3 regions of the Methylomagnum ishizawai genome follow, and region 2 is predicted to be linked to each of the others. Evidence: predicted binding sites of a transcription regulator. Region 2 holds the regulator's gene; each other region holds the start of a gene.
What was found. Region 2 encodes HrcA, which represses chaperone genes, less so after heat shock. Its sites were predicted from a motif close to TNTTAGCACTCNNNNNNNNNGAGTGCTAANA; they were not measured.
Positions count from the first base shown of each region.

Region 1 (2,224 bases), 1.5 Mb from region 2:
ATGCCGAAATAGGAATGGCCCGCGCCGGGTCCGTAGGCGATCTGGCCGACCACCGCCAAGGGGAGGTGCCGCCCCGCATGGTTCAAACAAGGCCGCAGGTGCGCCGAATCGCGCCGGACCGCCATGATTTCGGGCTGGCCCTGGTTCCAATTGTGGAATTGGGGGGCCAGGCGCTGCTTGATATGGGCACCGAGCCTTGGGAAATGTTGCGCGGGGAAGAACGGCTTGAGGGTTTGCCGTGCGGAATCGGGGTCTGGAATGGCATGGTGCATGGCGCTTGCGCTCGTTGGGTGATGGGAAAGAAATAAGGCGTTGATAATTATCACATAAACGGTTCGGTGTGGTGCCCATGTTTGTTGTTGGTGTCAAGAAAATACAGAGTTAAAGGGAAGTGCGGGCAATGCTGGGGCAGGGTGGAGCTTTTTTGCACAACTATGGGATAAGCCATACATGCCATCGCGGAGGCGAAGGGGATGGCACCGTCTCCGATGGGATTGGAAAGGATGGGTGGGCCGGGCCGATGCCGGGGGTTTGCCTTGAAGTCGAGGGAACGCGCCGCCATTTAGAGGCCAGCGCGGCGGGCGGGCGTTTCGAAGCGCCAGGACCGCGGGATTTTCCGGGGAAGCGTGCCGATGGCGGCATCCCCGCTGAATCCCAACCTTGACACAGATTCCCGCCCCGCTATGATTGGCACTCACATTGAGCGAGTGCTAACAGCGGCGGCGGCAGCCGGCCCGGATAGCGACCCAACCCACCTAACCAAAGGAGAATCCCGATGAACATTCGTCCCTTGAACGACCGCGTGATCGTGAAGCGCTTGGAAGAAGAACGCACCTCGCCGGGCGGCATCGTGATCCCCGATAGCGCCACCGAAAAACCCTCCCGCGGCGAAATCCTCGCCATCGGCCCCGGCAAGACCCTGGACAACGGCCAGGTCCGCGCCCTGGCGGTCAAGGCGGGCGACAAGGTGCTGTTCGGCAAATACGCCGGCACCGAAGTCAAGATCGACGGCCAGGAAATCCTGGTGATGCGCGAGGAAGACATCATCGCGGTGTTGGAAGACTAAGCCCCCGGCCCGCTTTGCGACGTATTCAGCAACAATCGACAATAGGTTTATAAAGCTATGGCAGCGAAAGACGTAAGATTCGGCGACGACGCCCGTGTCCGCATGGTCCGCGGTGTGAACATCCTGGCCCAGGCCGTGAAAGTGACCCTCGGCCCCAAAGGCCGCAACGTGGTCTTGGAAAAGAGCTTCGGCGCACCGACCGTCACCAAGGACGGCGTGTCCGTCGCCAAGGAGATCGAGCTGTCCGACAAGTTCGAGAACATGGGCGCCCAGATGGTGAAGGAAGTCGCCTCCCAGACTTCCGACGTGGCCGGCGACGGCACCACCACCGCCACCGTGCTGGCCCAGTCCATCCTGGTCGAGGGCTTGAAGGCCGTCGCCGCCGGCATGAACCCGATGGACCTCAAGCGCGGCATCGACAAGGCCACCGCCGCCGCCGTCGAAGCCATCCACGCCATGGCCGTGCCCTGCGCCGATAACAACGCCATCGCCCAGGTCGGCACCATCTCCGCCAACTCCGACGACAGCATCGGCCAGATCATCGCCGAAGCCATGGACAAGGTCGGCAAGGAAGGCGTCATCACCGTGGAAGACGGCTCCGGCCTCGAAAACACCCTGGACGTGGTCGAGGGCATGCAGTTCGACCGCGGCTATCTGTCGCCCTACTTCATCAACAACCAGCAGAGCATGAATGTCGAGCTGGAAAATCCGTTGATCCTGATTTCCGAGAAGAAGATCTCCAACATCCGCGACATGCTGCCGGTGCTGGAAGGCGTGGCGAAATCGGGCCGTCCCCTGCTCATCATCGCCGAGGACGTGGAAGGCGAAGCGCTGGCCACCCTGGTGGTCAACAACATGCGTGGCATCCTGAAGGTCGCCGCCGTCAAGGCGCCGGGCTTCGGCGACCGCCGCAAGGCCATGTTGGAAGACATCGCCATCCTGACCGGCGGCACCGTGATTTCCGAGGATGTCGGCCTGTCGCTGGAAAAGGCTGGCCTGGGCGACCTTGGCACCGCCAAGCGCGTCCAGATCAGCAAGGACGAAACCACTATCATCGACGGTGCCGGTGCCGCCGATAAGATCCAGGGCCGTATCGCCCAGATCCGCAAGCAGGTGGACGACACCTCCTCCGACTACGACCGCGAGAAGTTGCAAGAA
Region 1 covers NZ_AP019783.1:2,042,382-2,044,605, forward strand. The annotation lists gene K5658_RS09310 (hypothetical protein) at 1-272, opposite strand, end outside; gene groES (co-chaperone GroES) at 776-1,066, shown strand; gene groL (chaperonin GroEL) at 1,124-2,224, shown strand, end outside.
Region 1: a site for HrcA is predicted at 686-716, ahead of groES (co-chaperone GroES). Genes of this name have one in related genera too.

Region 2 (2,224 bases):
GTTGGTGATGGCTTGGCGCTTGGCGGATTGGCCCACCAGCACCTCGTTGTCGGGGGTGAAGGCCACGATGGACGGGGTGGTGCGCGCGCCCTCGGCGTTCTCGATCACCCGCGGCTTGCCCCCTTCCAGCACGGCCACGCAGGAATTGGTGGTGCCCAGGTCGATACCGATGATTTTTGCCATTTTAATAATTCTCCAAACTTGTCTATATCAGGGTTGAATGCCGGCTTGTGGACCGATATGGGGGTGGGGCCAAGGATTTCAAGCTTGTTCGTCGATGCGCGGGGCGGCTTGGGGCTGGGCTTGGGCGATCACCACCATGGCCGGGCGCAGCAGGCGTTCATTGAGCAGATAGCCTTTCTGGAAGACCTTGATGACGGTGTTGGGCGCGGCGGTGGCGGAGGGTTGCATCGCCATGGCCTGGTGCAGTTCCGGGTTGAATTTCTCGCCTTCGGGGTCGATGGGGCGGACATTGGCCTTTTCCAGCGCCGCCAGCAATTGCTTCAAGGTGAGTTCCATGCCTTCCCGCAATTTGCCGACCTCGGGGGCGTCGCCGGTGGCGGCTTGCAGGCCGAGTTCCAGGCTATCGACCACGGTCAGGAGTTCGCGGGCGAATTTCTCGATGGCGAATTTGCGGGCGTCCTGCACATCCTTTTCGGCGCGGCGGCGGAGGTTGTCCATTTCCGCCTGGGCGCGGACGAATTTCTCCCAGTTTTCCTCTGCTTTGCGGGTGGCCTCGGCCAAGGGCCCGGTCGGCGTGGCGGCGGGCTGTTCGGTTTCCGGGGTCGGCTCAAGGGTCTCGGCGGCTTCTGCGGCGGGGTCTTCGGTGATCTGCGCGGATTCCGGCAAAACGTCGTCTTGGCTCATTGTCGCTCCTGTGTTCGGCAAAGATGGGTCGTCCGCGCCGGGTGGGGTCCGGGTGCGGTTTTTGAAGATTCGGGAAAAAATCCTCACGCTAAGATGGGGACAGGGATTTGTGATTCAAGGCGGCACCCACCAATTTCGCCGTCAAATCGACCAGGGGGATGACCCGTTCGTATCCCATGCGGGTGGGACCGATGACGCCGAGGACGCCGACGGCGTGGTCGTTGATGGAATAGGAGGCGGTGACGAGGCTGCATTGGTCGAGCGCCCGGTGGCCCGATTCCTCGCCGATGAAGATTTTGACGCCGGGGCTTTCGATGCAGCGGTCGAGGAGCCCCACCATGTCTTCCTTCTGGTGGAAGGTCTCGAACAAGCCGCGCAGGCGCTCGGTGCTGGCGAGTTCGGAGAAATCCATCAGGTTGATCTCGCCGGTCAGCACGAAGGGCTTGCGGCGGTGGTCGTTGGGTTGCAGGGCCAGCCCGGCGATTTCGGCGGCGGCGCGGATTTCCTGGCCGAGTTGATGGCGGGTTTCCATCATGTCCTGGAACAGGGTTTCGCGGATCAAGGCCAAATCCTTGCCCGCGTACAGGCTGTTCAGGTAATTGGCGGCGGTTTGCAGGTCGGCGGGGGAGAACTGCCGGGGCGCGTGGATGATTTGGTTGTGGACTTCCTGTTCGTTGGTGACCAGGATCACCAAAATCCGCTGCTCGGACAGCGGCAGGAATTCGATATGGCGGAAAGTCACCGATTCGCGCCGCGGCAGGGTCACGACCCCGGCCATATGGGAAACCTCGGACAATAGGCGCGAGGCGGTTTCCAATAGGTCGTCCGGGGTGTCCTGGTGGTTGTCCAGGTTGTGGGTGATTTGGCGCACGAGGTCTTGTTGCAGCGGCTTCACCGTCAGCAGGGTGTCGATGAAGAAGCGGTAGCCGGTCACGGTGGGCATCCGGCCCGCCGAAGTGTGCGGGGCGGTGATGAGGCCGAGTTCCTCCAAATCCGCCATCACATTGCGGATCGTCGCCGGGCTGAGGTTCAGGCCCGCCTCGCGGGCCAGGGCGCGGGAGCCGACCGGCTCGCCGTCGTTGATATAGCGTTCCACCAGCACCTTGAGCAGGTGTTGGGCGCGCTCGCTCAGCTGGGGGGGATTCGACACGGGCGTCCTCGGTGGGGGAGGGTTTAGCACTCTAAGCTATCGAGTGCCAGAAATTAGCAACCCCCAGATAATGTGTCAAGAAGCCCATACTATCACTAGCCGCCGCCCGGCGGAGGGTTCGTCCGGCTAGCGCTTTTCATCGGAACCCACTACTATCGGCCTGGGCGAACCCCACCCGCCATCCCCGAGCCACCCACCTTCCATGTC
Region 2 covers NZ_AP019783.1:3,533,964-3,536,187, reverse strand. The annotation lists gene dnaK (molecular chaperone DnaK) at 1-183, opposite strand, end outside; gene grpE (nucleotide exchange factor GrpE) at 262-867, opposite strand; gene hrcA (heat-inducible transcriptional repressor HrcA) at 956-2,017, opposite strand; gene K5658_RS16125 (NAD(+) kinase) at 2,220-2,224, shown strand, end outside.

Region 3 (2,224 bases), 1.5 Mb from region 2:
ACCACCAGGGTGGCCAGCGCTTCGCCTTCCACGTCCTCGGCCACGATCAGCAGGGACTTGCCGGACTTGGCGACTTTTTCCAGCACCGGCAGCAGGTCGCGGATGTTGGAGATTTTCTTGTCGTGCAGCAGGATGAACGGGGAGTCGAGTTCCACGCTCATGGTTTCCTGGCTGTTGATGAAATAGGGGGAGAGGTAGCCGCGGTCGAACTGCATGCCCTCGACCACGTCCAGGGTGTTGTCGAGGCCGGAACCGTCCTCCACGGTGATGACGCCTTCCTTGCCGACCTTGTCCATGGCGTCGGCGATGATCTGGCCGATGCTCTCGTCGGAGTTGGCCGAGATGGAACCGACCTGGGCGATTTCCTTGCTGGTGGTGCAGGGCTTGGACAGGGCTTGCAGTTGCTTGACCACGACCGCGACGCCGAGGTCGATGCCGCGTTTGATGTCCATCGGGTTGGACCCGGCGGTGACGGATTTCAGACCTTCGCGCACGATGGCCTGGGCCAGCACGGTGGCGGTGGTGGTGCCGTCGCCGGCCACGTCGGAAGTGCGGGAGGCAACTTCCTTCACCATCTGGGCTCCCATGTTTTCGAACTTGTCCTTGAGTTCGATTTCCTTGGCGACGGACACGCCGTCCTTGGTCACGGTGGGAGCGCCGAAGCTCTTTTCCAGCACCACGTTGCGGCCTTTGGGGCCGAGGGTCTGCTTGACGGCATCGGCGAGGACGTTCACGCCGACCAGCATGCGTTGGCGGGCGTCGTCGGAAAAGCGTACATCTTTGGCTGCCATGGTTTCTTATCTCCTAATGTGTCGGTTCGCGGTCGGTGGGTTCAGGCTACGAATACGCCCATGATGTCGTCTTCGCGCAGCATCAGGTATTCGGTGCCGTCGATCTTGACTTCGTTGCCGGCGTATTTGCCGAACAGCACCTTGTCGCCGACTTTCACGCTCGGGGCGCGCACATCGCCGTTGTCCAGGGGTTTGCCCAGGCCGACGGCCACCACTTCGCCCTTGATGGGCTTTTCCTTGGCCGAATCGGGGATCACGATGCCGCCGGGGGAGGTGCGTTCTTCTTCCCAGCGCTTGACGACGACACGGTCATGTAAAGGGCGGATTTTCATGGTCTTACGATCCTTTTCCCGATCATCCGGGAGTTGTGTTGGAACTGCGGCGGGCCGGTCGGGCGACCCGCCTCCGTCGATTTGTTGGAGTGCCGAACGGTGTTAGCACTCGCCCCTAAGGGCTGCTAGCGAAGTAGAGACGGGGCTGTTTGTTTTCAAGGGCGGGGAGCAAAAAATTTTTGCGTGTATGTTAGGTTTCGGGGGCTTCGGGATCGGCGGGAGGTTGTTCGGCTGCGGCCGGGATGGCGTAGGTCTCGGTGGCCCAAGCCCCGAGATCGATCAGCTTGCAGCGCTCGCCGCAAAAAGGCCGGAACGGCTGGGCTTCGGTCCATTCCACAAGCCGGCCGCAAGTGGGACATCGCACCGTCGTGGCCATGGGGGCCTCACAACAGGCAGCAGGTGAGTTGGAACCGCACGTCTTCCGGGCATTGCACGGGCCGCCCGGCGGCGTCGGGCCGCATGAAGCGCACGGTGAAGCGGTGTTTGCCGCCGCTGATTTCGGCGAAATAGGGCTGGTCGCGCTCGACCGCCACCCGCAGCAGTTGGTAGGGCAGGGTGTGGTCCAGGGTTTTCTGGAAGAAGCCCGCCGCGGCCAGTTCCTCGCCGGGCGTGCCGCAACCGCGGATGAAGCTGAGCAAAAGGTCGATGGCGGTGCGGATCGGTTGGAATGGGAGGATCCATTCCGCCAGGTCGCGCCGGCGCTGGGTGTCGCCGAGTTGCAGCCAATAGTGGAAGGCGGGCAGGTCGAAGCTGCACGTCCCGCCGGGAATGGCGCTGCGTTGCGAGATGCTTTTGAACAGGTCGTTCTCCATCAGGGAAACACCGATCTTGCCGGGGTTGCCGTAGAGTTCCTTGCTCAGGGCGTCGAGCCGGGCCAGGAGGGTCTCCACCTTGCCATGGTCGATATCGGGTTGGGTGCGGGTCATCTTGGTCAAGGCCGCCGAGTGCCGGTCCAGTTCCTTGAGCGCTTCGGATTTGAGGTCGTTGCGGCTGAACAGGCTCAGCACGTCCAACAGGGTCGAGATGACGGCCCGGCTATCCCAGACCGAAGCCCCGGCCACGAAATGATCGACCTGCTGGAACAATTGTTCGAGGCGCATG
Region 3 covers NZ_AP019783.1:2,025,169-2,027,392, forward strand. The annotation lists gene groL (chaperonin GroEL) at 1-791, opposite strand, end outside; gene groES (co-chaperone GroES) at 833-1,123, opposite strand; gene yacG (DNA gyrase inhibitor YacG) at 1,314-1,499, opposite strand; gene zapD (cell division protein ZapD) at 1,507-2,224, opposite strand, start outside.
Region 3: a site for HrcA is predicted at 1,224-1,254, ahead of groES (co-chaperone GroES). Genes of this name have one in related genera too.